Regions from separate parts of the Streptomyces sp. NPDC004266 genome, predicted to be linked through region 1. Evidence: riboswitches for the same ligand, from Rfam matches in the RefSeq annotation. Region 1 holds a riboswitch; each other region holds the start of a gene.
What was found. A riboswitch is a leader RNA that binds a small molecule or an ion and turns the genes downstream of it on or off. The one in region 1 is predicted to bind thiamine pyrophosphate.

Region 2: it holds a riboswitch for thiamine pyrophosphate, as region 1 does, so the genes downstream of both, thiC (phosphomethylpyrimidine synthase ThiC) here and thiO (glycine oxidase ThiO) in region 1, are expected to answer to the same signal.
Region 3: it holds a riboswitch for thiamine pyrophosphate, as region 1 does, so the genes downstream of both, ACFYUZ_RS24575 (thiamine ABC transporter substrate binding subunit) here and thiO (glycine oxidase ThiO) in region 1, are expected to answer to the same signal.

Annotation. Positions count from the first base shown of each region.
Region 1 covers NZ_JBIAMM010000001.1:675,752-685,216, forward strand. The annotation lists gene ACFYUZ_RS03020 (DUF4396 domain-containing protein) at 1-49, opposite strand, end outside; gene ACFYUZ_RS03025 (deoxyribonuclease IV) at 134-994, opposite strand; gene pknB (Stk1 family PASTA domain-containing Ser/Thr kinase) at 1,001-2,893, opposite strand; gene ACFYUZ_RS03035 (thiazole synthase) at 3,086-3,880, opposite strand; gene thiS (sulfur carrier protein ThiS) at 3,886-4,086, opposite strand; gene thiO (glycine oxidase ThiO) at 4,083-5,252, opposite strand; TPP riboswitch at 5,250-5,363, opposite strand; gene ACFYUZ_RS03050 (NAD(P)/FAD-dependent oxidoreductase) at 5,509-6,681, shown strand; gene ACFYUZ_RS03055 (Rv2175c family DNA-binding protein) at 6,725-7,090, shown strand; gene thiE (thiamine phosphate synthase) at 7,205-7,858, shown strand; gene metF (methylenetetrahydrofolate reductase [NAD(P)H]) at 7,996-8,913, shown strand; gene ACFYUZ_RS03070 (hypothetical protein) at 8,968-9,465, shown strand, end outside.
Region 2 covers NZ_JBIAMM010000002.1:475,861-485,325, forward strand. The annotation lists gene ACFYUZ_RS06955 (SsgA family sporulation/cell division regulator) at 1-383, shown strand, start outside; gene ACFYUZ_RS06960 (YibE/F family protein) at 441-1,823, opposite strand; TPP riboswitch at 1,895-2,029, shown strand; gene thiC (phosphomethylpyrimidine synthase ThiC) at 2,023-3,807, shown strand; gene ACFYUZ_RS06970 (hypothetical protein) at 3,959-4,450, shown strand; gene ACFYUZ_RS06975 (hypothetical protein) at 4,502-5,176, opposite strand; gene ACFYUZ_RS06980 (metallophosphoesterase) at 5,342-6,826, opposite strand; gene ACFYUZ_RS06985 (LacI family DNA-binding transcriptional regulator) at 7,114-8,220, opposite strand; gene hisC (histidinol-phosphate transaminase) at 8,635-9,465, shown strand, end outside.
Region 3 covers NZ_JBIAMM010000010.1:269,055-278,519, forward strand. The annotation lists gene pyrH (UMP kinase) at 1-325, shown strand, start outside; gene frr (ribosome recycling factor) at 420-977, shown strand; gene ACFYUZ_RS24565 (phosphatidate cytidylyltransferase) at 977-2,071, shown strand; gene rlmN (23S rRNA (adenine(2503)-C(2))-methyltransferase RlmN) at 2,151-3,257, shown strand; TPP riboswitch at 3,287-3,396, shown strand; gene ACFYUZ_RS24575 (thiamine ABC transporter substrate binding subunit) at 3,473-4,567, shown strand; gene ACFYUZ_RS24580 (ABC transporter permease) at 4,606-6,219, shown strand; gene ACFYUZ_RS24585 (ABC transporter ATP-binding protein) at 6,219-7,241, shown strand; gene ACFYUZ_RS24590 (dihydrofolate reductase family protein) at 7,323-7,970, shown strand; gene ACFYUZ_RS24595 (hypothetical protein) at 7,942-8,577, opposite strand; gene ACFYUZ_RS24600 (LOG family protein) at 8,682-9,465, opposite strand, start outside.

The sequences.
Region 1 (9,465 bases):
GACCCTGGTGGCCTTCATGACCGTGGTGTGTGTGCGCTTCGTGTTCCATGAGAGGTGCCCCCAGCCTCGTGTACGGTTCCTGCCATCGCTAGGAACCGTATACCCCCCTAGGGTATTCCTCAAGGGGAGATGATCAACCTCGGCGCTCGCGGAGCTTCTTCAGGAGCTCGATGTCGGCGACGTGCCCCTCCTTGCCGCCCGGGGTCTCGATGATCAACGGCACGTTCTCGGTGGCCGGGTGCCGCAGGAGTCTCCCGAAGGCCTCCTCGCCGATGTGACCCGCGCCGATGTTCGCGTGCCGGTCCTTGTGCGCGCCCACGACGTCCTTCGAGTCGTTGGCGTGGATCAGCTTCAGCCGCCCCTCGCCGACCGTGTCCACCAGCAGGTCCAGCGTCTGCGCCGCCCCGTGCGGGCCCGCCAGGTCGTGGCCGGCCGCGAAGATGTGACAGGTGTCGAGGCAGACGCCCAGCTTCGGGTGGTGGTCGAGCGCGTCGAAGTACGGGCCGAAGTCCCAGGTCCGCGAGCAGAGCGAGAAGCCCTGGCCCGCCGTCGACTCCAGGAGCAGGTACGGATCGTCCTCGTGCGTCAGCTCGTCGAGGAGCGGCAGCATCCGCTCCCGCACCTGGGCGAGAGCCACCTCGCGCGGCCGGCCGCCGGTCGCCGAGCCGGTGTGCACCACCACGCCCTTGGCGCCGATCTCCCGGCCCCGGCGCAGCGAGTGCCGCAGCGACTCCACCGACTTCTCCACGGTGGCCTCGGTGTGGGAGCCGAAGTTGATCAGGTACGGGGCGTGCACCCACGCCGAGATCGACTCGGCCTCGCACTCGGCCCGGAAGCGTTCGTCCTGGGCCGGGTTTCCGACCGGGGTCGCCCAGCCGCGCGGATTGGCGACGAAGACCTGCACGGTCTCGGCGCCGAGCTCACGGGCGTAGCCGAGGCCGGTCGTGGCGAGGCCACCGGCCACGGGGACGTGGCCGCCGACGGGGTTGCGCATGGGTTTCTAGAGTCCCTTGATCGTGATGGTGATGGTGGAGCCCTCGGGCGCGGTCTCGCCGCCCTTCACGGACTGGCTCGCGACCGTGTCGCCGAGATAGGGGAAGGACTTCTTGACCTCCACCTCGAAGCCCGCGTCCTCCAGGGTCGCACGCGCGTCCGCGGTCGACCGGTCCGTCACGTCCGGGACCTCGACCGGCTTCGGCCCCTTGGAGACGGTGAGGGTGATGACGTCGCCCTCGGCGGCCCGGCTGCCCCCGGCGAGGGACTGGGCCGCGACGGTGCCGGCGGCCTCGGGGGAGTTGATCCGCTCCGGGGCGACCCGGACGGTGAGCCCCTCCTCCTGGAGGGCGGCCGTGGCGTCGGCGACGGTCTCGCCGCTGACGTCGGGGACGTCGATCGGGGAGCCCTTGCTGACCACCAGGGCGACGGCCGAGTCGGGGCTGCGCTCGGTGCCCGGCTCGGGGTCGGAGCCCGTCACGGAGCCCTGTGCGACGGAGTCGCTGAACTCCTCGGTGATCACCCCGGGCGCCAGGCCCTCCTGCTTCAGGAGGCGCTTGGCCTCCGCGAGCGGCTTGCCCTTGAGGTTGGGCACCTTCACGGTCTCCGGGCCGCGGGAGAGCGTGAGGGTGACCGTGCCGTTGCCCCGGACGCGCTCGCCGGGGGCCGGATCGACGGCCATGACCGTGCCGCGCTCGTACACGTCGCTGAAGGCGCGCTTCGTGGTGCCGACGTCGAGACCGGCGTCGGTGAGGCGCTTCGTCGCGGCGGCCTCGGACTGGCCGAGGACGGCGGGGACCCGGGTGAACTGGCCGGAACCGATGTACCAGACGCCGGTGCCCAGGCCGAGGGCGAGCAGGACGGCGACGACGACGAGGAGGGGGCCGCGCGGGGGCAGGCGGCGGGCGGCGGGGGGTGCCTCCGGGGCGGGCAGCCGGTTGGTGCGCAGGACGTCGGCTTCCGCGGGTACGGGACGGGCGATCACGCTCGTCCGGTCCTCTGCGGTGTCCCGGGCCCCGGACCGCGCGAGCGGAGGCACCGCGTCCAGCTGCTCGTCGCCGAGCCCCGCACGGGCCTCCCGGAGCAGGCCGAGCAGGGCGACGGCGTCGTGCGGACGGAGCTCGGGATCGCGGGCCGTGGCCGCCGCGACCAGCTCGTCCAGCTCCGGGGCGAGCCCGGGGACGGTCGCCGAGGGGGCGGGCACGTCGGTGTTCAGGTGCTGGTAGAGCACCTGGGCCGGGGTGTCGCCGGAGTGCGGCTTGCCGCCGGTCAGCATCTCGTAGAGGACGACACCGCAGGCGTACACGTCGGCGCGGGTGTCGGCGGTGCCGTGCTCGATCTGCTCCGGCGCGAGGTACGAGACCGTGCCGAGGACCGCGCCGGTCGTGGCCGTCGCCGAGCCCACGGCCCGCACGAGACCGAAGTCGGCGACCTTCACCCGGCCGTCGTCCCCTATCAGGACGTTCTCCGGCTTCATGTCCCGGTGCACGAAACCCGCCCGGTGCGCTGCGCCCAGCGCGGCGAGCACCGGCTCCAGGATGTCGAGCGCGGCACGGGGCGAGAGGGCGCCGCGCTCGCGCAGGACGTCGCGGAGGGTGCAGCCGGCGACGTACTCCATCGCCAGGTAGACGTACGCGCCCTCGGCGCCCTGGTCGAAGACCCCGACGACGTTCGGGTGCGCGAGCCGGGCCACGGACTTCGCCTCGCGGATGAACCGCTCGACGAAGGCGGCGTCGGCGGCGAGGGCCGGGTGCATCACCTTGAGCGCGAGGACGCGGTCGAGGCGGGTGTCGACGGCCCGGTAGACGGTGGCCATCCCGCCGACGGCGATGCGCGCGTCGACGCGGTAGCGGCCGTCGAGCAGCCGCCCGACGAGGGGGTCCTGAAGGGTCGTGTCCACGGCGACGAGTCTACGAGCCGGGGGCGGGGGGCTCGTGCGGTCGGGGCGGGACTGCAGCGCACCTGTGACGCGCCCGACCGGGCGGCGCCCCGGCTCCCGCCCGCGGGGCGGTGCCCCCGACCACCCGCCGTGTGGGCAGTCGTCCCGCCCCAGCGGAACGCCTGCCCACAACGGGGTGCGGGGCCGGGTGGGTCAGAAGGCTGGGCGTTCCGGGTCCAGGTGGGCCCGGCCCGTGGCCGGGGAGGACGCGGAGGCGAAGTGGCGCCGGGGAATGCGCCCCGCCCGAAAGGCCAGCCGCCCCGCCGAGACCGCGTGCCGCATCGCCGAGGCCATCAGCACCGGCTCCTGCGCCCGCGTCACCGCCGACGCCAGCATCACCGCCGCGCACCCCAGTTCCATCGCGAGCGCCACGTCCGAGGCGGTCCCCGCGCCCGCGTCGAGGATCACCGGGACCTCGGCCCGTTCGACGATCAGCTGGAAGTTGTGCGGGTTGCGGATGCCGAGTCCGGAGCCGATGGGGGAGCCGAGCGGCATGATCGCCGCGCAGCCCGCGTCCTCCAGCTTCCGGGCCAGGACGGGATCGTCGTTGGTGTAGGGGAGGACGACGAAGCCGTCGTCGACGAGGGTCTCGGCCGCGGCCAGGAGCTCCTCGCCGTCCGGCAGGAGGGTGCGCTCGTCGGCGACGACCTCCAGCTTGATCCAGTTCGTGCCGAGCGCCTCCCGGGCCAGGCGGGCGGTGAGGACGGCCTCGCCCGCCGTGTAGCAGCCCGCCGTGTTCGGCAGGACCCGGATGCCGAGGCGTTCCAGGACGGAGAGGACCGAGCCCTGGACGGTCGGGTCCAGGCGCCGCATGGCGACCGTGGTGAGTTCCGTACCGCTGGCGGAGAGGGAGCGTTCCAGGACGTCGAGGCTGGGGGCGCCGCCGGTGCCCATGATGAGGCGGGAGGAGAAATCCGTACCGCCGAGGGTGAACACGTCGTCGGACATTCCGGTCAGCCTCCCTGCACCGCGGTGAGGACCTCCACCCGGTCGCCCTCGCCGAGCAGCGTCGTGGCCCACTCGCCGCGCGGCACGACCGTCTCGTTGAGCGCCGCCGCGACGCCCGAGGGGGCCGTGGTCAGGGTCGCCACGAGGGCGTCCAGGGAGAGGGGACCGGAGAGCTCACGCGACTCTCCGTTCACGGACACGTTCATGCGGGCTGCTCCTGTCGTGCGGGGGAGAAACGTCGGGGGGTGAAGGGGCGTGCCTCGTCGGGGAGGGCGCCGGTGGTCAGCGCCTCGGCCATGGCGTCGCCGGTGACGGGGGTGAGCAGCACCCCGTTGCGGTAGTGGCCGGTGGCCAGGTGCAGACCGGGCAGGTCGGTGGGGCCGAGCAGCGGCGCGTTGTCGGGGGAGCCGGGGCGCAGTCCGGCCCGCGTCTCGGTGAGCGGCAGCTCGGTGATGCCCGGGACGAGCTCGTGGGCGTCGCGCAGCAGCTCGTACACCCCGCCCGCCGTCACCGTGGTGTCCCAGCCGAGCTCCTCGCTGGTGGCGCCGACGACGAGCTCGCCGTTCTCGCGGGGCACCAGGTAGACGTGGCTGCCGCGGACGACGGCGCGGACGGTGCGGGAGAGGAAGGGGGCGTACGCGGGCGGCACCCGCAGCCGGAGGACCTGGCCCTTGACGGGGCGGACCGGCGGCAGCACCTCGTCGGGCACGCCCGCGAACCGCCCGCTGAGGCTGCCCGCGGCGAGGACGACCTGGTCGGCCGTCAGCTCCTCGCCGTCGGCGAGCACGGCGCCGCGCGCCCGGTCCCGCACGACCGTGAGCCGCTCCGCGAGGGTCCGGTGGAAGACGACCCCGGCCCGCTCGCAGGCGCGCAGGAGCGCGGCGGCCAGGCGGCGCGGGTCGACCTGGTGGTCGCCGTCGACCCGCAGTCCGCCCCGGACGCCGGGTGCCAGCATGGATTCGAGCCGGCGGCACTCACGGCCGCTGAGCCATTCGGAGACGAGCCCGCAGCGGGTCTGCAGGGCGTGCAGTTCGCGCATGTGGGCCCGGTCGTCGGCGTCGAGGGCGACGGCGAGGGTGCCGCAGGCGCGGTAGCCGACGTCGTGGCCGGCGGCCTCCTCCAGTTCGGCGACGAAGCCGGGGTAGCGCGCGGCGGAGGCGAGGTTGAGCCCGAGCAGGGTCTCCTCGCCGTAGTGGAGTTCGGTGACGGCGGCGAGCATGCCGGCCGCGACGCGCGCGGCCCCGCCGCCCGGGTCCGGGTCGACGACGGCGGTGCGCAGTCCGCGCTGCGCGGCCCGCCAGGCCGTGACCAGGCCGATGACGCCGCCTCCGACCACGAGGACGTCGGAGACACGGACACGAGAAGAACGCATGGGCGTCCAGCCCCTCCCTTCGCCGGCATGACCCGGATCAGGTTCGTACGGTCGGAGGCCGTCCCAGCCTCCCTCTCAGCCCGGTGCGTCCGGGCTCCCGCGAGTGCTTTACGCCCGCCAGACTAGCCCGCGCCGCCGGGCGGGCCACAGACCCCTCCCTCACCCCTCCTTTCCTGACGATCCGTCAGATGCGTAAGGTGGTCGGGTGAGCGAGCAGAAGCAGGCCCAGCAGCACGTCGTGATCGTCGGCGCCGGAATGGCGGGCGTCCAGACCGCCGTCGCCCTGCGCGAGCAGGGCTTCACCGGCCCCGTGACCCTCATCGGGGCCGAACCCCACCAGCCCTACGACCGGCCGCCGCTCTCCAAGGCGATCCTCCTCGGCAAGGCCGAGGACTCCGCCTTCGAGATCGACTTCGAGGACCTCGGCATCGAGCTCCGGCTCGGCCTGGACGTCACCGGACTGCGCGCCGCCGACCACGAGATCGACACCGAGGCCGGACCCGTCGCGTACGACACCCTGGTCGTCGCCACCGGCGCCCACCCCGTCACCCTGCCCGGCACCGACGGCGTCCCCGGCGTCCACCTGCTGCGCACCCTCGACGACGCCGTGCGCCTCGGGCCCGTCCTGGAGCGCCGCCACTCCGTCGTGGTCGTCGGCGCCGGCTGGATCGGCGCCGAGTTCGCCACCGCCGCGCGCGAGGCGGGCTGCGCCGTCACCGTCGTCGAGGCCGCCGACCGCCCCCTCGCGGGAGCGCTGCCCGCCGAGGTCGCCGCCCCCATGGCCGAGTGGTACGGGGCGAGCGGCGCCGAACTCCTCACCCACGCGCGCGTGGACACCGTCGAGGCCGGTGAGCCCGGCCGCGTCGTCCTCGCCGACGGCCGCGAACTGCCCGCCGACGCCGTCGTCGTCGGCATCGGCGCCCGCCCCGCCACCGGCTGGCTCACCGGCTCCGGCATCGCCCTCGACCCGAGCGGCGCCGTCACCGCGGACGACCGGCTGCGCACCTCCCTGCCCGATGTGTACGCCGTCGGCGACTGCGCCTCCTTCCCCTCCGCCCGCTACGGGGAGCGGCTCCTCGTCCACCACTGGGACAACGCGCTCCAGGGGCCCCGCGCGGTCGCCGCGGCGATCACCGGCACCGCCGACGCGCCGTACGACCCGGTGCCGTACTTCTGGTCCGAGCAGTTCGGCCGCTTCGTCCAGTACGCGGGACACCACGCGGACGCCGACGAGCTGCTGTGGCGCGGCGACCCGGCCGACGAGGCCTGGTCCGTGCTCTGGCTGCGGGCCGGCGTGCCGGTGGCCCTCCTCGCGGTCGGCCGCCCGCGCGACCTGGCCCAGGGCCGCAGGCTGATCGAGGCCGCCGTGCCCGTCGACCCCGAGCGCGCGGCGGACCCGTCCGTCCCCCTGAAGGCGGCAGCCCGGTAGGGCCCGACTACCGGCTGTCAGTCCGGGATGGCAGGCTTGTCCTGTGACCGAGATTGACGTAAAGATCGATGCTCTCGTCCCCGCCTGGCTCAACCTGCCCGAGATCGCGGAGATGCTCGATGTCGAGGTGACGCGCGTGCGGCAGCTGGTCAAGGAGGGCCAGCTCATCGCCGTGCGCCGCGGACCGAACAACGCGCTGTACGTGCCCGCCGCCTTCATCCAGGGCGACAAGGTCGTCAAGGGTCTGGTCGGGACCCTGACGCTGCTGCGGGACGACGGCTTCACCGACGAAGAGATGCTGGAGTGGCTCTTCACTCCGGACGAGAGCCTGCCGGGCACGCCCGCGCAGGCGCTCGGCGAGAACCGCGGCACGGAGGTGAAGCGCCGCGCCCAGGCGCTCGCCGTCTGACGCGTCCGCGCCGACGTACGCACGCACCGAAGACACCACCAGCGGGTGTCGCGGCGCCCGCCCCTCAGGGGCCGGGCGCCGCGGCATCGGCACGAGAACGGGGGGAACCCGCCCATGTCCACGCCTCGCGAGCGACTCGCCGACGCCCGGCTCTACCTGTGCACCGACGCCCGGAAGCGCCAGGGCGACCTGCCGGACTTCCTCGACGCCGTGCTCTCCTCCGGCGTGGACGTCGTGCAGCTCCGCGACAAGGGCATGGAGGCCGGTGAGGAGCTGGAGCACCTCGCCGTCTTCGCCGACGCCGCCCGCCGGCACGGCCGGCTCCTCGCGGTGAACGACCGGGCCGACGTCGCCCACGCCATCGGCTCCGACGTCCTCCACCTCGGCCAGGGCGACCTGCCCGTCCCCGCGGCCCGCGCGATCCTCGGCGACGAGGTGCTGATCGGCCGCTCCTGCCACGCCGAGAGCGAGGTGGCCGCGGCCGCCGCCGAGCCGGGCGTGGACTACTTCTGCACCGGCCCCTGCTGGCCCACCCCCACCAAGCCCGGACGGTACGCGCCGGGGCTCGGCCTCGTGCGGTACGCGGCGGAGCTGGCCCAGGACCGGCCCTGGTTCGCCATCGGCGGCATCGACGAGACCAACCTCGACGAGGTCCTGGACGCGGGCGCCCGCCGGATCGTCGTCGTCCGCGCCATCACCGAGGCCGCCGACCCGGCCGCCGCGACGGCCGCCCTCGCCAAGCGCGTCCGCGAGCGCGCCGAAGCCTGAGCCGCACGCCCGCGGGGGCCCGGCGCGCCCGGCCCCGTCCGGCGGCCGTCCGACCTCCGTCCGACAGCTGTCCGAAAAGGTGTCCACCACTCGGACGGGGTGTACGCGGTTCCCTGGACCGCGTCTAACCTGCCGGTATGGCCCTTGGTACCGCTTCCGTCCGATCGGACCGTGCACGCACGGTCCGCGAGATCCTCGCTGCCGGTGACACGTCGTACTCCTTCGAGTTCTACGCGCCCCGCACCGAGAAGGGCGAGCAGGTCCTCTGGAACGCCATGCGCCGGGTCGAGGCGGTCGGCCCCAGCTTCGTCTCCGTGACCTACGGCGCCGGCGGCTCCACCCGCGGCGGCACCGTCAAGGCCACCCAGAAGATCGCCTCCGACACCACGCTCACCCCCGTCGCCCACCTGACGGCCGTCGACCACTCCGTCGCCGAGCTGCGGAACATCCTCGGCCAGTACGCCGACGCGGGCATCCGCAACATGCTCGCCGTCCGGGGCGACCCGCCGGGCGATCCGCTGGGCGAGTGGATCGAGCACCCGGAGGGCGTGAAGTACGCCGCCGAGCTCGTCCGGCTGATCAAGGAGTCGGGAGACTTCTGCGTCGGCGTCGCCGCCTTCCCGGAGATGCACCCCCGGTCCACGGACTGGGACACGGACATCCGGCACTTCGTGGACAAGTGCCGTGCGGGCGCCGACTACGCGATCACCCAGATGTTCTTCGACCCGGAGAACTACCTGCGGCTGCGCGACAGCGTGGCGAAGGCGGGCTGCGAGACCCCGATCATCCCCGAGGTCATGCCCGTCGTGAACGTGAAGACGCTCGACCGGCTGCCCCAGCTGAGCAACGCCGTCTTCCCCGCGGACGTGAAAGAGCGCATCCTCGCCGTCAAGGACGATCCCGCCGCTGTACGCTCCATCGGTATCGAGTTCGCGACGGAGTTCTGCGCGCGTCTGCTCTCCGAGGGTGTCCCCGGACTGCACTTCATCACGCTCAACAGCTCCACCGCGACGCTCGAGATCTACGAGAATCTCGGACTGCACCAGCAGTCGTGACCGGTCGTACCCGCCCCGACCCGCGGCGGTGACCGTGGAGAGGGGCGGCGGGGCATGGGGTGGACGGTCCTCTACATCGCGTTCGGCGTGGTCGCACTGTGGCTGCTGGGGGAGGTGCTCCTCCAGTACAAGGCGCGGCTGCGCTGGCGCCTGCTCGCCTTCGGCGGCTTCCTCTGCGTGGTCCTGGGCGTCCTGCTGCCCTCGGTCCTCGTCATCGTCGCCGGAGCCGTGGCCTTCGCCGTCGGCCAGACCTATGTGACGCTCTCCTTCCGCCGCGGCTTCTCCACCGGCTGGGCGATCGGCGGCAACCCGGGCGCGAGCCGTCGCCGCAAGGCCGCCGCGCCGGCCGGGGCCGGACCCACCCTGGAGGTCACCGAGCTCTCGTACGACACGGTGGACGGCGGGTACGGCACGGAGGACGGGGCCGGTCACGACGGGCACCCGGAGACCGCCGCCGAGACGACCGCGGTCTACGAGCCCCAGCCGATGCCCGAGGACACCGGCCAGTACGGCGTCTACGACACCACCGGCCAGAGCGCCGGAGCCGGATAC
Region 2 (9,465 bases), on a different contig from region 1:
CCTTCAAGATCCCGGTCGAACTCCGGTATGAGACCCGGGATCCCTACGCGGTGCGGATGACCTTCCACCTTCCCGGAGACGCCCCTGTGACCTGGGCGTTCGGGAGGGAACTGCTGCTCGACGGGATCAACCGGCCGAGCGGGGACGGCGACGTGCACATCGCCCCGACGGAGCCCGAGCGGCTCTCGGACGTCTCCATCCGACTCCAGGTGGGCGGCGATCGCGCGCTGTTCCGTGCCAGCGCGCCGCCGCTGGTCGCCTTCCTCGACCGAACGGACAAGCTGGTTCCGCTCGGCCAGGAACGGACCCTCGGCGACTTCGAGGACCACCTGGAGGCCGCACTGGGCCGGATCCTGGCCGAAGAGAACGCCGGCCCCGCCTGAGCCGGCCCCGCGCGAGCCGACCCCGCCTGATCCGGCCCGATCCCCCAGGACGGCGGTTCACTTGGCGCGGCGGCGCCGACCTCCCCGTACCACCGCCGGCTTCCCGCCCCCGGACGCCGGACGGTCGGCGGAGACCACCAGGGCCGCGAGCGCCGTGGTGACCGGAACGGACGCCACCAGACCGATCGAGCCGACCAGGGTCCGGACGATCTCCTCGGCGACCAGTTCGCTGTTGGCCACCGTGCCCATGCTGCTCTGGGCGATGGAGAAGAGCAGCAGCAGCGGCAGGGCGGCACCCGCGTACGCCAGCACCAGCGTGTTCACGACCGAGGCGATGTGGTCGCGGCCGATCCGGATCCCTGCCCGGTACAGGCCGCGCGGCCCCATGCCCGGATCTGCCTGGTGCAGCTCCCAGACCGCCGACGTCTGAGTGACCGTCACGTCGTCGAGCACGCCGAGCGAACCGATGATGATCCCGGCGAGCAGCAGGCCGGACATGTCGATCTCCGGGTACAGACCGTGGATCAGGCCGGTGTAGTCGTCGGTGTTGCCGCTGAGCGCCGTCCAGCCGATGAAGAGCGAGCCGAGCAGACCGATCAGCAGCAGCGAGATCAGCGTGCCGAGCACGGCGACCGAGGTGCGGGCCGAGAGCCCGTGGCACATGTAGAGCGCGATCAGCATGATCGCGCTCGATCCGACCACCGCGACGACCAGCGGGTTCGACCCCTCCAGGATCGCCGGCAGGATGAAGTAGGTGAGGATGAGGAAGCTCACGGCGAGTGCGACGAGCGCCATCACTCCCCTCATCCGGCCGACCACCACGACCGCGACGGCGAAGATGCCGGCGAGCAGCGCCAGCGGCACCTTGCGGTTCACGTCGGTCACCGAGTACTGCAGGTCGTGCGGGGCGTCGGGGGCGTACGCCACCACCACGCCCTGCCCCTCGTGCAGTTGGCGCGGCGCGTCCGGCTGCACGATCTCGACGAACCTGCGTCCCTTGTCCGGACCGCTGGTGACCTCGACCGTCGCCTTCTCGCACTGCCCCTGCCGGGCGTCGACGGCCTCGCGCCCCTCCGGCGTGGAGGTGTCGCCGGTCGGCGGGACCTGAGCGGCGTTCACGGTCTTGCAGTCGACGTGCTCGACGGAGACGACCTGGCCCTGCTGGGTCTGCCGGTCGAAGCCCACGCCGGTGCGCTCGTGCGCCGGGGTGCCGCCCGGCCACAGGACCGCGAGTCCGACGAGGACGGCGGTGGCGAAGGGGATCAGGATCGCGGCGATGACCTTGCGCAGATGCCGCGAGACCGGGGCGGCGGGTCCATGGCTGTGGCTGTGTCCGTGCCCTCCTCCGGATCCGTGACCGTGTCCGGATCCGGCTCCGTGTCCGTGTCCGGGGTCGTGGGCGTCGTGGTGTGGCTCGAGGGGCTGCTGGGGGGAAGTCACCGGCCGATCATCGCAAGAACGACGGGGGCCCACTGTTCAGCACGCCAGGGAGGGCGCTAGCGTGGTGGCACCTTTGCACACGCGGGAGCTCGGAGCACCGGGCTGAGAGGGCGCTGATCACCGTACGCGCGTACGGGAAGAGGCTGCGCCGACCGCCGAACCTGTTACCGGGTAATGCCGGCGTAGGGAGATCGGTCTCATGACCATTCAGGATGCACGCACGCCTGCCTCCGACCAGAACCAGGCCGACGGGCAGGAGCGCACGCCGGGCTGGCACAAGGGGTACGTCCAGGGATCGCGCCCCGACCTCCGGGTGCCCGTCCGCCAGGTGCACCTCACCAACGGCAAGGACGTCACGCTGTACGACACGTCCGGTCCGTACACCGACCCCGCCATCGACACCGATGTCCGGCGGGGCCTTCCGCCGCTGCGCGAGAACTGGATCATCGCGCGCGGCGACACCGAGGAGTACGCGGGCCGCCCGGTCCGCCCCGAGGACGACGGCATCAAGCACACCTCCCCGCGCGGCGGTGGGCTGAAGAACCTCGACGCCGTCTTCCCCGGCCGCCCCCGCCTGCCGCGCCGCGGCCGCGACGGCCAGGCGGTGACCCAGCTCGCGTACGCCCGCCGGGGCGAGATCACCCCGGAGATGGAGTACGTCGCGATCCGCGAGAACGTCTCCCCCGAGGTCGTGCGGGAGGAGATCGCCGCGGGCCGCGCCGTGCTGCCGGCGAACGTGAACCACCCGGAGATCGAGCCGATGATCATCGGCAAGCGGTTCCTGGTGAAGGTCAACGCCAACATCGGCAACTCCGCCGTCACCTCCTCCATCGAGGAGGAGGTGGAGAAGATGACCTGGGCGACCAAGTGGGGCGCCGACACGGTCATGGACCTGTCCACCGGCCGCAACATCCACACCACCCGCGAGTGGGTGCTGCGCAACTCCCCCGTGCCGATCGGCACCGTGCCGCTCTACCAGGCCCTGGAGAAGGTCGACGGCAGGGCCGAGGAGCTGACCTGGGAGATCTACAAGGACACGGTCATCGAGCAGGCCGAGCAGGGCGTCGACTACATGACGGTGCACGCCGGCGTGCTCCTGCCGTACGTGCCGCTCACCGCGCGCCGCAAGACCGGCATCGTCTCGCGCGGCGGCTCGATCATGGCCGCCTGGTGCCTCGCGCACCACAAGGAGAACTTCCTCTACACGAACTTCGAGGAGCTCTGCGAGATCCTGGCGGCGTACGACGTCACGTACTCGCTCGGCGACGGCCTGCGCCCCGGCTCGATCGCGGACGCCAACGACGAGGCGCAGTTCGCCGAGCTGAAGACCCTCGGCGAGCTCAACACGATCGCCAAGCGGCACAACGTGCAGACGATGATCGAGGGCCCCGGGCACGTCCCGATGCACAAGATCAAGGAGAACATCGACCTCCAGCAGGAGATCTGCGAGGAGGCGCCGTTCTACACGCTCGGCCCGCTGACCACCGACGTCGCGCCCGCGTACGACCACATCACCTCCGGCATCGGTGCCGCGATGATCGCCTGGTGGGGCACGGCGATGCTCTGCTACGTCACGCCCAAGGAGCACCTGGGCCTGCCGAACCGCGACGACGTGAAGACCGGCGTCATCACGTACAAGATCGCGGCGCACGCGGCGGACCTGGCCAAGGGTCACCCGGGCGCGCAGGAGTGGGACGACGCGCTCTCGGACGCGCGGTTCGAGTTCCGCTGGGAGGACCAGTTCAACCTGGCGCTCGACCCGGACACCGCGCGCGAGTTCCACGACGAGACGCTGCCGGCGGAGCCCGCGAAGACCGCGCACTTCTGCTCGATGTGCGGCCCGAAGTTCTGCTCGATGAAGATCTCCCAGGACATCCGGCGTGAGCACGGCGGTACGCAGCAGGAGATCGAGGCCGGCATGGCGGAGAAGTCGAAGGAGTTCGCGGCTTCGGGCAACCGGGTCTACCTGCCGCTGGCGGACTGACACCGGGCAGACCGACGAGCGCGCCGCTCCGGGAGGGGAAGGGGCCTCCCAGAGCAGCGCGTCGTCACCGGTCCGGGCCCTGTCGCCCGCCGGCCCGCTGGTCGCTCTGCCTGATGCCGCGTACCTGGAGGTGATCGCTAGGCTCCGCGTCATGAAGGTTCGGAAGGCGATCGTGTCTGGGCTGCTGGGTCTCACCGTCCTGGCGGGTTGTGGCGTGACTGGTGTCTGGGCCGTCTCCGGGGGGCTCTACGGCTGCACCTTCAGGGACGAGGAGCTGGCAGACGAGCTGGCGACGTTCGCCATCCTCGATGTCCGCCCGCCGGATGCACGGAAGTCGGGCGAGCGCTACTCGGATTGTGACGAGGACGACGGCTTCGCCGCCGCCGGTCAGCACTATGAGCACATGGGTGCCCGTGAGGATTTGCTCGCCTTCTACCGTGCCATGGCGGCGAAGGGCGGATGGCAGCCGGACCATGACAGGCGCGATGACGGCCTGTGTTTCTCCAAGCCGTACGGAACCGTCACCGCTTATCTGTCGGTGTGGTTCCCGAGCTCCTACGACATGGAGGGGGAGCCTCGGGCGAATGCCATGGAGTACGGCCTGGATGTGACTGCGAGCCACGATGGCTCGGCGTGGTGCTGACGGCCCGGCAGTGAGGAACGGCTGATCGGGCGGCCCCCGGCCCGCCGTTCCTCAGGGCGCCGCCGGGTCCGGCGCCGCCGGGTCCGGCGCCGCCGGATCCGGGGGCGCCGCGGCGGCGAGGGCGTCGCGGAGGAAGGGGAGGATGCCGCGCTCCAGGAGGGCGCGGCGCCAGGCCTCCCTGGCGAGGGAGAGTTCGTCGTCGGCCGCGGCGGCCCCGTCCGCCGCGGCCGGCCGGTTGCGCAGGGCGGTCACGAGGAGGCCGACGCCCGCGGAGAGCAGGCCGGCGGCGGCGAGGGCGGCGAAGACGAGGCCTGCCGTCAGCAGGGTCTCGCCGAACGCCAGGGTGGGCGCGAGGGCGTGCAGGACCCCGCCGACCAGCAGGAATATCGCGGCGGCGGTGCCCGCGAGGACGGGCAGCAGCACGGTGACGACGGCGACGACGCCGGCGCCCGCACCGGTGTCCGCGCCCGGTTCCGCCGGGGGCGTCCGGGTCCCGAGGGCCGCCCGGTTCTGCTCGCGGACCTTCACGAAGTGGTCGTACTCCAGGGCCGCGGCGGTGGTGATGAGCGCTGTCGCGTTCATCGTCATGGCGCGCAGCTGCACGACCGTGAGCCTCGTTCCGATTCCGGCGAGATCCGGACGTGCGTGGGCGGTGCTCAGTGCGTCGTCGAGGACCCGCTCGTACTCGGCGCGGTCCTCGGTCAGCAGGTGCGGAGCCACGTTCATGTGCATCCCCCGATGCGCCGTAGGCCCGGATCAGCCGTGGGAAGCGGCCGGTCGGGCGGAAACGGAGGAGAGCCTGCTACGGATGACCCGATGGTATTGCGGCGACACCACGGCCTGACAGGGTCTTTCCGGAAATCGACTTCCCCGGATGCGCAGCGTTATGCGTCAGCCGTTCAGGGGGAGTTGGACGACCAGTAGCTTTCCGGCCATGGTCACTCCGCCGTCCATGGCGATCGCGAGACCGTCGGCGTACACGTGCGGTCCGTCGACGACCGGGCCCGCGCTGTCCTCGCCGTCCTCGGCGCCGACCTGGCCGAGGAGGTACGGGATGGGGCTGTGGCCGTGCACGATCCGGCGGCCGCCGTAGGTGGCGAGCAGTTCCTGGACGGCCTGAGGGCCGCCGTCGTCGCGGAACGCGAAGCGCTTGGTGAACTTCCGGAAGACGTCCCAGACCTCGTCGGCGTCGTTCCGGTTGAGGATCTCGTGGACCGTGTCGTTGACGTCCTCGATGGTCTGGCCGTATTCGAGGTACGCGGTGGTGTCGGAGTGCACGAGGAGGTGGTCGTCCTCGCGCACCACGGCGTCGAGCCGGGACATCCACTGGAGGTGGACGTCCTGGAGCCGGTCCATGTCGTGCTTCTGGCCGCCGTTGAGCAGCCAGGCGGCCTGGAAGGTGGCGGTGCCCGCGCCGGAGTTGACGGGGGTGTCGCCGAAGCGCTTGGCGCCGATCAGCAGCAGCTCGTGGTTGCCCATGAGGGCCTTGCAGTAGCCGCCGGCGGCGGCGGCCTCGGCGGAGAGGCGCATGACGAGGTCGATGACGCCGATGCCGTCGGGGCCGCGGTCGGTGAAGTCGCCGAGGAACCAGAGCCGGGCGTTGCCCGCGGACCAGCCGCCGTTCTCGTCGATGAGGCCCTGGGCGCGCAGGGCGGCGAGGAGCTCGTCGAGGTAGCCGTGGACGTCGCCGACGACGTAGAGGGGGCCGGGTCCGTCGCCGTTCGCGGGCTCCGGGGCGGGGGCCGGTTCGGGGGCGACGGGGACCTGGACGGTGTCGCCGCGGTTGATGACGGGGAGGTCGCGCTCGGTCGGGGTGTACCCCTCGGGCGGCTCGCTCCCGGGGAAGGCGTTGCCCGGGTGGCCGGTGGCGACGGAGACGATGGAGGAGCCGGCCGGGGCGGCGTACGCCGGGGCGAGGCGGTGCCCCAGGTGGAGGGTCGGATCGGCGGGCATGGGGGCCGTCGGCGGCGTGGCGGGCACGGGTGCCTGCGGCGCGGCGGCCGGAAGAGGTGCGGCGGGCGCGGGTGCCTGCGGCGTGGCCGGGAGCTGTGCGGCGGGCGGGGCGGCCTGCGGAGGGGTGGCGGGCGCGCCCGGGGGCGCCTCGGCCGGGAGGGCCTCGACCGGCGGGGTCGGCACCGGGACGGCCTCGACCGGGGAGGGGGCGACCGGGGGGAGGGGTTCGGCGGACGCCGGGTACGCGGGGGGAGCCGGGCGCTCGCCCGGAGCGGGCTCGCCCGGCGGGGCCGTCGGCGGTTTCTCCGGGGACGGCGGCTCGGCGGCGTGGCCCTGCACGGGCACGCGGGCGTACGGCGGTACGCGGAAGTCACGCAATGTCGCCGTGCGCACCACGGGCTCCTGACCGGCCCCCTGAGTCATCGACCCCTCCACCACCGTCGCGATGCCCTGCACATCGCGGACCGGCCTGGTCGGGGTGGTCCGCGGTGTCGTCCGCCCATCATAGGAATGAGGGCCCTTCCGTGTGACGCACCAGGGGTGGTGAATCCGGGTTCACTCCGGGTTCTCCGATTGTTTCGCCCGAATTGTGAAGGTCCAGTCCAGGGGTGAACCCGGTGCGGCGATCGGTTTCCCCGTCCCCGCCCACGGGCAGGGACGGGGACGGCGGTTCGGATGGCGGCGGGTTCGACGGGCCGCCGCCCGTGGGGTCAGTCCTTTGCCGGTGAGCGTGGCGGGCTGACGGTGGTGCGTGGCGAACGCCGCTGTGAGGAGGTGCGGACGATGAGTTCGGTCGGTATCACCCGTTCGACCGGACCGTCGGTGTCGATCCCTTCGATGGCGTCGATGAGGAGCTGGACGACGGCCGTGCCGATCCGGCGCGGCTTGAGCGAGAGCGTGGTGATGGGCGGTTCGGTGGTGGCGTAGACGGTCGACTCGCTGCAGCAGACCAGCAGCAGGTCGTCCGGGACGCGCAGTCCGTAGCGGCGGGCGGCCGCGAGGAGGTCGGTTCCGTTGGGGTCGAAGAGGCCGTACACGGCGTCGGGCCGGTCCGGGCGGGCGAGCAGCCGGTCGGCCGCGACGGCGCCCGCGCACGGGTCGTGCGCCGGATAGGCCTCGTAGACGGGGTCCTGGCCCACCCGTTCGCACCAGTTGAGGTACGCGGTGGTGGACAGGCGGGTGTACGTGTCGGTGGTGGTTCCGGTGAGGAGGCCGATCCGGCGGGCGCCGGCGGCGGCGAGGTGGTCGAGCAGGTCGAGGACGGCGGCTTCGTGGTCGTTGTCGACCCAGGCGGTGACCGGGAGGGTGCCGGCGGGGCGTCCGTCGGAGACGACGGGCAGGCCCTGGCGGACCAGTTCGGTGACGACCGGGTCGTGGTCGGAGGGGTCGATGACGACGGTGCCGTCGAGGGCGACGTTCGACCAGACGTCATGGCGGGAGGTGGCGGGGAGGATGACCAGGGCGTAGCCCCGGGCGAGCGCCGCCGACGTGGCTGCCCTGGCCATCTCCGCGAAGTACGCGAATTCGGTGAAGGTGAAAGGTTCATCCCCGTACGTGGTCACGGTCAGGCCGATGAGTCCCGACTTGCCGGTACGGAGCGTGCGGGCCGCCGCGGATGGGCGGTAGCCCAGCCTGTCGGCGACCTCGCGGACGTGGCGGCGGGTGGCGTCCGGGAGTCGGCCCTTGCCGTTGAGCGCGTCGGAGACAGTCGTGATGGAGACCCCGGCGGCGGCGGCCACGTCCCGGATGCCTGCCCGGCCCTGCCGGCTTCCCCGGGTCTGTGCCCGGCTCACCTGGTGCTTCCCTGCTGCTGTCATGGCGAGCCGATAGTAGGGCGATGAGGGGCGGTCGGGACGGTCGCATATGCAGGCGTTGACAGGCACGTTTCTGCATGATCAAAGAAGCTCAAGGGCCGCTGAATCAAAGGTAGTTAGGGATTCTGACGTGCGATCTATGGCGATCGAACGGCGTAGGCCTGGCGAGGGGTCGAGGTCTCGAAGAGGTCTCAACTCACCTCTACGGGGGATGCGCGCCACGGCGCCCGCCACCGGCGCACGCCACCCTGTCGCGCGCCCCTCTCCGCCGGGGCGCGGGCGGCTCCCTCTTCCGGGGCGCGAGCGCCCCCGTGTCCACAGCGTGTCCCTCCTGTTGTCCACAGCCCATTCGCAGCGGCGGCGAATCCTCTTAAGGTGAGGAGTATTGGCGGTACGGACGGTCGAGGAGGCCACACTGTGAGCGAGACCAGCGGGACGAGCACCGGCAGCCCCAGGCTGCGCGCCGAGCTGGACGGTGTCCCCACCTACAAGCCGGGCAAGCCGGCCGCCGCGGGCGGTCCCGTGGCCTTCAAGCTGTCCTCCAACGAGAACCCCTACCCGCCGCTGCCGGGGGTCATGGAGAGCACGCTGGCCGCCGCCGCGAGCTTCAACCGCTACCCCGACATGGCCTGCAGCGGTCTGACGGAGGAGCTGGCGAACCGCTTCGGCGTGCCCGTCTCCCACCTGGCCACCGGCACCGGCTCGGTCGGCGTCGCGCAGTCGCTGCTCCAGGCCACCTCGGGCCCGGGCGACGAGGTGATCTACGCCTGGCGCTCCTTCGAGGCGTACCCGATCATCACGCAGATCAGCGGGGCCACCTCCGTGCAGGTGCCGCTGACCGAGGGCGAGGTGCACGACCTCGACGCGATGGCCGAGGCGATCACCGAGCGGACCCGGCTGATCTTCGTGTGCAACCCCAACAACCCCACGGGCACCGCCGTGCGACGGGCCGAGCTGGAGCGCTTCCTGGAGCGGGTGCCCTCCGACGTCCTCGTCGTGATCGACGAGGCCTACCGGGAGTTCGTCCGCGACAGCGACATCCCGGACGGCATCGAGCTCTACCGCGACCGGCCCAACGTCGCCGTGCTGCGCACCTTCTCCAAGGCGTACGGCCTGGCGGGGCTGCGGGTCGGCTTCGCGGTCGCCCACGAGCCGGTGGCGGCGGCGCTGCGCAAGACGGCGGTGCCGTTCGGCGTGAGCCAGCTGGCGCAGGACGCGGCGGTGGCCTCGCTGAGGGCCGAGGACGAG
Region 3 (9,465 bases), on a different contig from region 1:
GCCGTACTTCTCCACGGACACCACCGCCGCCCAGCGCGCCCTGGAGATCGACGCCGAGGCCCTGCTCATGGGCAAGAACGGCGTGGACGGCGTCTACGACTCCGACCCGAAGGCCAACCCCGACGCGGTCAAGTTCGACGCCCTCGAATACGGCGAGGTGATCTCCCGCGACCTCAAGGTCGCCGACGCCACCGCCATCACCCTGTGCCGGGACAACAACCTCCCGATCCTCGTCTTCGAACTGCTCACCGAGGGCAATATCGCTCGCGCGGTGAAGGGTGAGAAGATCGGCACGCTCGTGAGCGACCAGGGCACCCGGGCCTGACCCGAACCGGGGAACCGCCCCGCAAGGGGATGGACAGAGCCCTGCCGGTCGTACACCGTGCAGGACACAACGCGACGACACGCAGGAGCAAGTGGTGATCGAAGAGACCCTCCTCGAGGCCGAGGAGAAGATGGAGAAGGCCGTCGTGGTCGCCAAGGAGGACTTCGCCGCGATCCGCACCGGCCGTGCGCACCCGGCGATGTTCAACAAGATCGTGGCCGACTACTACGGTGCCATCACCCCCATCAACCAGCTGGCGTCCTTCTCCGTCCCGGAGCCGCGCATGGCCGTGGTGACGCCGTTCGACAAGAGCGCCCTGCGCAACATCGAGCAGGCCATCCGGGACTCGGACCTCGGGGTCAACCCGAGCAACGACGGCAACATCATCCGGGTGGTGTTCCCCGAGCTGACCGAGGAGCGCCGCCGGGAGTACATCAAGGTCGCCAAGGGCAAGGCCGAGGACTCGAAGATCTCGATCCGCTCGGTGCGCCGCAAGGCCAAGGAGACCATCGACAAGCTCGTCAAGGACGGCGAGGTCGGCGAGGACGAGGGCCGCCGCGCCGAGAAGGAGCTCGACGACACCACCGCGAAGTACGTCGCGCAGGTGGACGAGCTGCTCAAGCACAAGGAAGCCGAGCTGCTCGAGGTCTGATGAACGACTCTTCCTGGGGGGCCCCGGCCGGTTCCGGCCGTGGGGGACCCGACCAGGGGCCCGCCCCGGCGGGTCCCGCATACGATCGGCATCAGGCGGCGCAGACTCGGCCCATGCCCATCGTGCCCGACGTTCCCGCCGGCGGATTCCAGGACGGTCACGACCGGGGGGCCGCTCACCCGAGCGGTCCCCTGTTCCGTGACGAGACGCCGCACGAGCACCCGCAGGAGCCCATGTCCAGCCCCACCCCGCCTCCGCCGCCGGAGCCACGGCAGAAGAAGAGCGCGGGCCGCGACCTGGGCGCGGCCATAGGGGTCGGGGTCGGTCTCGGTGCCGTCATCATCGCGTCGCTGTTCATCTGGAAGCCGGCGTTCGTCGGGGTGATAGCGGTCGCCGTGGTCGTCGGCCTGTGGGAGCTCGTCTCCCGCCTCCAGGAACGCAAGGCGATCAAGGCTCCGCTGGTCCCGCTCGCGGTCGGCGGCGCGGCGATGGTCGTCGCCGGCTACGTCCGGGGCCCCGAGGGCGCCTGGGTGGCGATGGCCCTGACGGCGCTCGCGGTGCTCGTCTGGCGGATGACGGAGCCGCCCGAGGGCTATCTGAAGGACGTCACGGCGGGGGTCTTCGCCGCGTTCTACGTGCCGTTCCTTGCGACCTTCGTGGCGCTGCTGCTGACCGCGGACGACGGGGCGCAGCGGGTGCTGACCTTCCTGATCCTGACCGTGGTCAGCGACACCGGGGCGTACGCGATCGGCTGGCGCTTCGGCAAGCACAAGCTGGCCCCGCGGATCAGCCCCGGCAAGACCCGGGAGGGTCTGGTCGGCGCGGTGACGTTCGCGATGGCGGCGGGCGCGCTGTGCATGGAGTTCATGATCGACGAGGGCGCCTGGTGGCAGGGTCTGATCCTCGGCCTGGCGGTGGCGGCGAGCGCGACGCTCGGCGACCTCGGCGAGTCCATGATCAAGCGCGACCTGGGCATCAAGGACATGGGCACGCTGCTGCCGGGCCACGGCGGCATCATGGACCGGCTGGACTCGCTGCTGCCGACGGCGCCGGTGGTGTGGCTGCTGCTGGCACTGTTCGTCGGAACGGCCTGATCGGCGATTTCACGGGGAAGGGCCCGCCGTCCGGTCGACGGCGGGCCCTTCCCCGTACGTCTGCGACACTGGTACCACCATGCCCAAGCCCGGAGAACTCACTTTCGTCGCCCCCCGCGGAGCCAAGAAGCCGCCGCGGCACCTGGCCGACCTCTCGCCCGCCGAGCGGAAGGAGGCCGTCGCCGCGATCGGCGAGAAGCCCTTCCGCGCCAAGCAGCTGTCCACGCACTACTTCGCGCGGTACGCGCACGACCCCGCCGAGTGGACCGACATCCCGGCCGCCTCGCGGGAGAAGCTGGCCGGGGAGCTGCTGCCCGACCTGATGTCCGTGGTGCGGCACATCTCGTGCGACGACGACACCACCCGCAAGACCCTGTGGCGGCTGCACGACGGCACGCTCGTGGAGTCGGTGCTCATGCGCTACCCGGACCGGGTGACCATGTGCATCTCCTCGCAGGCCGGCTGCGGCATGAACTGCCCGTTCTGCGCGACCGGGCAGGCGGGGCTCGACCGGAACCTGTCGACCGCCGAGATCGTGCACCAGATCGTGGACGGCATGCGGTCCCTGCGGGACGGGGAGGTGCCCGGGGGACCGGCGCGGCTCTCCAACATCGTCTTCATGGGCATGGGCGAGCCGCTCGCCAACTACAAGCGCGTGGTCGGGGCGATCCGCAGGCTGACGGACCCCGAGCCGGACGGCCTCGGGCTCTCGCAGCGCGGCATCACCGTCTCCACCGTCGGCCTCGTGCCCGCGATGCTGCGCTTCGCCGACGAGGGCTTCAAGTGCCGTCTCGCGGTCTCGCTGCACGCCCCGGACGACGAGCTGCGCGACACCCTGGTGCCGGTCAACACCCGCTGGAAGGTCCGCGAGGTCCTCGACGCGGCCTGGGAGTACGCGGAGAAGTCCGGGCGCCGGATCTCCATCGAGTACGCCCTCATCCGGGACATCAACGACCAGGCCTGGCGCGGCGACCTGCTCGGCAGGCTGCTCAAGGGCAAGCGGGTCCACGTCAACCTGATCCCGCTGAACCCGACGCCCGGTTCGAAGTGGACGGCGTCCCGCCCGGAGGACGAGAAGGCCTTCGTCGAGGCGATCGCCCGCCACGGCGTGCCGGTGACCGTGCGGGACACCCGCGGCCAGGAGATCGACGGCGCCTGTGGACAGCTCGCGGCCGCCGAGCGCTGACCTTGTAGTCTGAGCTCGAACACATCTCCATATTCCGACAGGGGAGCGCCACAGCGCTGAGAGTGCGGTAACCGTAGACCGCAGACCCTCTGAACCTCGCCCAGGTCATTCTGGGTAGGAAGTTCGGTCGTAACTCAAGCTGTTGCGCCCTGCCCGCGTCCGCCGGACGTGGGCAGGGCCGCGTCTCTTCCTGGTCACACCCAGGAGGAAAACCAGTGAGCATCAAGAAGGCCGCTGCCGCCGCGATCGTCGCGGCGCTCGGCGTCACCGGCCTGGCCGCGTGCGGCACCGACGACGTGCGGGGCGCGGCCGGCAAGACCGACCAGCCCGCGCCGAAGACGGTGACGCTGGTGAGCCACGACTCCTTCAACGCCTCCAAGGAGGTGCTGGCGGACTTCACCCGGCAGACCGGCTTCACCGTCAAGGTGCTGAAGAGCGGCGACGCGGGCGAGGCCGTCAACAAGGAGATCCTGACCAAGGGCTCCCCGCAGGGCGACGTCTTCTTCGGCGTCGACAACACGCTGCTGTCCCGCGCCCTCGACAACGGGATCTTCGTCCCGTACGAGGCGAAGGGCCTGGACCGGGTCCCGGCCGCGTACCGGCTCGACAAGGAGCACCGGGTCACCCCGATCGACTCCGGCGACATCTGCGTCAACTACGACAAGAAGTACTTCGCGGACAAGAAGCTGGCGCCGCCGGTCACCTTCGACGACCTCGCGAAGCCGGCGTACAAGGACCTGCTGGTGGTGGAGAACCCCGAGCGGTCCTCCCCGGGCCTGGGCTTCCTCCTCGGCACGGCCGCGAAGTACGGCGACGAGGGCTGGCAGGACTACTGGAAGAAGCTCAAGGCCAACGGCGTGAAGACCGTCGACAGCTGGGAGCTCGCCTACAACCAGGAGTTCTCCGGCTCGGCCGGCGGCAAGCAGGCCAAGGGCGACCGGCCGCTGGTCGTGTCGTACGCCTCCAGCCCCCCGGTCGAGGTGCTGTACGGCGAGCCGCAGCCGAAGGTGGCGCCCACCGGCGTCTCCACCGGCACCTGCTTCCGGCAGACCGAGTTCGCCGGCCTGCTGAACGGCGCGAAGAACCCCGAGGGCGGCAAGGCGCTGATCGACTTCCTGATCTCCAAGAAGTTCCAGGAGGACATGCCGCTCCAGATGTTCGTCAACCCGGTGGCGAAGGACGCGGCCCTGCCGGAGCTGTTCACCAAGCACGGCGTGGTGATCGAGAAGCCGGAGACCATGGCGCCCGAGAAGATCGCCGAGAAGCGTGACCCGTGGATCCAGCAGTGGTCGTCGCTCGTCCTGAAGTGACCCGCGACCTCCGGGGGAGCGCGACGAGGCTGGGGCTGATGGCCCTGCCCGTCGCGTTCTTCGGGGTCTTCTTCGCCTGGCCCGTCGTGTCCATCGTGGACCGGGGACTCCGCCCCGACGGCGCCTGGCGGTTCGGCCGGATCGGCGAGACGCTGAGCCGGCCGGACATCCTCGACGTGCTCGGCTTCACCGTCTGGCAGGCGCTCGCCTCCACCGGGCTCACCCTCCTGGTGGCGCTGCCCGGGGCGTACGTCTTCGCCCGCTTCGACTTCCCCGGCAAGAGCGTGCTGCGGGCCGTCGTCACGGTGCCGTTCGTGCTGCCGACCGTCCTCGTCGGCACGGCGTTCCTGGCGCTCGTCGGCCGGGGCGGGCTCACCGACGAGCTGTGGGGGCTGCGGCTCGACACCAGCGTGTGGGCGATCCTCCTCGCGCACGTCTTCTTCAACTACGCGGTCGTCGTCCGGACCGTCGGCGGCCTCTGGTCGCAGCTCGACCCGCGCCAGGAGGAGGCCGCCCGGGTCCTCGGCGCCTCCCGCTGGACGGCCTGGCGGACGGTGACGCTGCCCGCGCTCGTGCCGGCGGTGGCGGCGGCCGCCCTGATGGTCTTCCTCTTCACCTTCACCTCCTTCGGCGTCGTGCAGATCCTCGGCGGGGACGCGTACTCCACGCTGGAGGCCGAGATCTACCGGCAGACCGCCCGGCTGCTCGACCTGCCGACGGCGGCCGTGCTCACGCTCGTCCAGTTCGCGGCGGTCGGCGCGATCCTGGGCGTCCACGCCTGGACGGTGCGGCGGCGGGAGACCGCCCTGCGGCTCGTGGCGCCGGAGCGGACCGCGCGCCGGCCGCGCGGCGCCGGGCAGTGGGCGCTGCTCGGCGGCGTCCTCCTCTCGGTGGCGCTGCTGATCCTCCTGCCGCTGGGCGTCCTCGTGGAGCGCTCCTTCGCCGGACCGCACGGGTACGGGCTCGGCTACTACCGGGCGCTCGGCTCGCTCGACGAGTCCGGGACCTTCCTCGTCCCGCCGCTGGAGGCGATCGGGAACTCGCTGCGGTACGCGGTGGCCGCCACCGCCATCGCGGTGCTGATCGGCGGGCTCGCGGCGGCGGCCCTCACCCGGCGGGCCGGGCGCCTCACCCGGGGCTTCGACGCGCTGCTGATGCTGCCGCTCGGGGTCTCCGCCGTCACCGTCGGCTTCGGCTTCCTCATCACCCTCGACGAGCCGCCGCTCGACCTGCGGGCCGTCTGGATCCTCGTACCGCTCGCCCAGGCCCTGGTCGGCGTCCCCTTCGTCGTACGGACGATGCTGCCGGTCCTGCGCGCCGTGGACGAGCGGCTGCGGGAGGCGGCGGCCGTGCTCGGCGCCTCGCCGTGGCGGGCCTGGCGGGAGGTGGACCTGCCGCTGGTGCGGCGGGCGCTGCTCATCGCGGCCGGGTTCGCCTTCGCGGTGTCGCTCGGAGAGTTCGGGGCGACCGTCTTCATCGCCCGGCCCGACAGCCCGACGCTCCCGGTGGCGGTGGCCCGGCTGCTCGGTCGGCCCGGCGAGCTCAACTACGGCCAGGCGATGGCCCTCTCGACGATTCTGATGGTGGTGTGCGCGGTGTCCCTGCTGCTGCTCGAACGGCTCCGCACCGACCGGACCTCCGGGGAGTTCTGATGCTGTCGATCGAGGACGCGACCGTACGGTTCGGGGAGCGGGCCGTGCTCGACGCCGTGGACCTGGACGTCGCCGAGCACGAGATCGTGTGCGTGCTCGGCCCGAGCGGCAGCGGCAAGTCCACGCTGCTGCGGGCCGTCGCGGGGCTCCAGTCGCTCGACGGCGGCCGGGTGCTGCTCGGCGGCGCCGACCAGGCCGGGGTGCCGGTGCACCGGCGGGGCGTCGGCCTGATGTTCCAGGACCACCAGCTCTTCCCGCAGCGGGACGTCGGCGGCAACGTCTCCTTCGGCCTGCGCATGCGGGGCGCCGGGAAGGCCGAACGGGCCGAGCGCGTGCGGGAGCTGCTCGACCTCGTCGGCCTCCCCGGCGCCGAGCGGCGGTCCGTCGCCGCGCTGTCCGGCGGCGAGCAGCAGCGGGTGGCGCTCGCCCGCGCGCTCGCGCCCCGGCCCCGGCTGCTGATGCTCGACGAACCGCTCGGCCAGCTCGACCGGGGTCTGCGGGAGCGGCTCGTGGTGGAGCTGCGGCAGCTCTTCGGGCGGCTCGGGACGACGGTCCTCGCCGTCACCCACGACCAGGGCGAGGCCTTCGCCCTCGCCGACCGGCTCGTGGTCATGCGGGACGGGCGGATCGCCCAGTCGGGCGCGCCGGCCGAGGTGTGGCGGCGGCCCGCCTCGGAGTTCGTGGCGCGGTTCCTGGGCTTCGACAACGTGGTGGCGGCGCGGGTGACCGGCACGGTCGCGCAGACGGTGTGGGGGAAGGTGCCGGTCCCGGACGGCTCGCCGGAGGGGGAGCGGCGGCTCCTCGTCCGTCCGGGCGGGGTGCGGCTCGTGGAGGACGGCCCCGCCTGGACGGTGGAGTCCAGGACCTTCCGGGGCAGCCAGGTCGTCGTACGGCTCCGCCCGCCCGAGGGGCCGGCGCTGGAGGCCGAGCTTCCGCTCCGGGAGGCGCCTGAGGAGGGCGCCGGGGTGGGCGTGGAGTTCCGGGCGGAGGACGTGGTGGTGCTGGGGGACGAGGTTCCGTAGCGCGGGGCGATGAGTTTTCCGGGTCGGGGGAGTCTCCTGTGCGTACGGCGTCTCACTGTCGACCACGCGGGAGGAACAGCCATGGGCCAGTTGCTCAGGGTGCAGAACTTCATGGTCTCGTCCGACGGATTCGGTACGGGGGAGGGCCAGAGCCTTGAACGGCCGTTCGGGCACGCGGATCCCGCGGCGATGTTCTCGTGGGCGGGGGCCACGGCGAGCTGGCCGAACCGCACCGATCCCGGGGGCAGCCGGGGCCTCGACGACTATCTGACCCGGGACTTCCACCGGAACATCGGGGCCGAGATCATGGGCCGCAACAAGTTCGGGCCCCAGCGCGGGCCCTGGGAGAACGAGGAGTGGAAGGGCTGGTGGGGCGACGAGCCGCCGTTCCACACGCCGGTGTTCGTGCTGACCCACCACCCGCGTCCGTCGTTCACGCTCTCCGACACCACGTTCCACTTCGTCGACGCGGACCCGGCGACGGCGCTCGCGCGGGCGAAGGAGGCGGCGCAGGGGAAGGACGTCCGCCTCGGTGGCGGGGCCACCACCATCCGGGAGTTCCTCGACGCGGACCTCGTCGACACCCTGCACGTCGCGGTGTCGCCGGTGAAGCTCGGGGCGGGGGTGAAGCTCTGGGACTCGCCCGACGAGCTGCTCGACCGCTTCCACCGCGATGTCGTGCCCAGCCCGAGCGGGAAGGTCACGCACCACCTGTACTGGCGGAAGTGACCGGCCGGCAGTGCTCGCAGACGGTACGGGTGGCCCGCTGGTACACGCGGGTGGCCCGGGCGAGCGCGAGCCCGTAGCCGCAGAAGCCGCCGTAGGCGACGGCGACCGCCCAGGGGGCGTGGTCCGCCGCGCCGACGCCGATCGCGCCCGTCCAGGCCAGGACGCCCAGGGCCACCAGGAACGCGCCGAGCGGGGCGAGCGCGCCCGCCCCGGTCCAGCCGAGCGCGAGCAGCGGCAGCCGGGGCAGCCGCCGTCCCCACGGGAGGGTCAGCGCCAGCGCGAGGGCCATGCCGAGGAGGGCCAGGACGGCGGTGACGTCGACCCCGTGGTCGTACAGCCAGAGGCCCAGGTCGCTGGTGTACTCGGGGTCGGCGCCGGGGCGGCCGGTGCCCGTGTGGCCGGGGGTGACGCCCAGTGCCCAGGCCGTCTTGAGGACCGTGTACGGGACCAGGGCGGCGACGGCGACGAGACCGGCGCGGGTGGCGGGCGCGCTCTCCGCGCCCGTGGCGCCGTGGCCGCGCCCGCCGCAGTACGGGCACGTCCCGAGCCTCCGGCGCCGGTGCGCCAGGGCCGCGCGGCTCCACAGCACCGCGCCCAGGACGGCCACGTGGCCAGGAGCGTCTTCGGTGTCATGGCCCGAGCCTCCCGCCGACGGCCTTCGCCCGCGTCGGCCCAGGGGCGTGCTCGGCTCCGCCGCGCGGCGGAGACCCGCTACGCCCCGAGTCGCTCCAGCGCCCCCGGGGCCTCGTCGATCGAGTCCACCAGGGCGATCCGGGCCGCCATCGGGCGGCCGGCGGCGAGGGCCTCCAGGAGGGGCCAGGCCGGGAGGCGGGTGGTCCAGTGGGCGCGGTTCACCAGGACCATCGGGGTCGGCGCGCCCCGGGACCCGTAGTAGTTCGGGGTCGCGTCGTCGAAGATCTCCTGGACCGTGCCCGCCGCGCCCGGCAGGAAGACGATGCCCGCCGTCGAGCGGGCCAGGAGGCCGTCCTCACGGGTGGCGTTGGCGAAGTACTTGGCGATGTGCCCGGCGAAGGGGTTCGGCGGCTCGTGGCCGTAGAACCAGGTGGGGATGCCGACCGAGTCCCCGCCGCCCGGCCACCGGGCCCGGACCGCGAAGGCGGCGCGGGCCCAGTCCGTCACCGACGGGGTGAAGGACGGGGCCCGGGCGAGCAGGTCGAGCGACGAGGCGAAGGCCGCGTCGTCGAAGGGGGCGAGGTAGGCGCCGAGGTTCGCGGCCTCCATCGCGCCCGGTCCGCCGCCGGTCGCCACGGTCAGCCCGGCGCGGGCCAGGGTCCTGCCGAGCCGGGCCGCGCCCGCGTACGCCTCCGTGCCCCGGCCCATCGCGTGCCCGCCCATGACGCCGACGACCCGGGCCCCGTCGAGGTGTTCGTCGAGGGCGTCGGAGACGGCGTCGTCGTGCAGGGAGCGGAGCATCGAGGAGAGGATGTCCCCGTCGGCCCTGGTCCGGCCGAACCAGGCGTACGCGCGCGCGTCC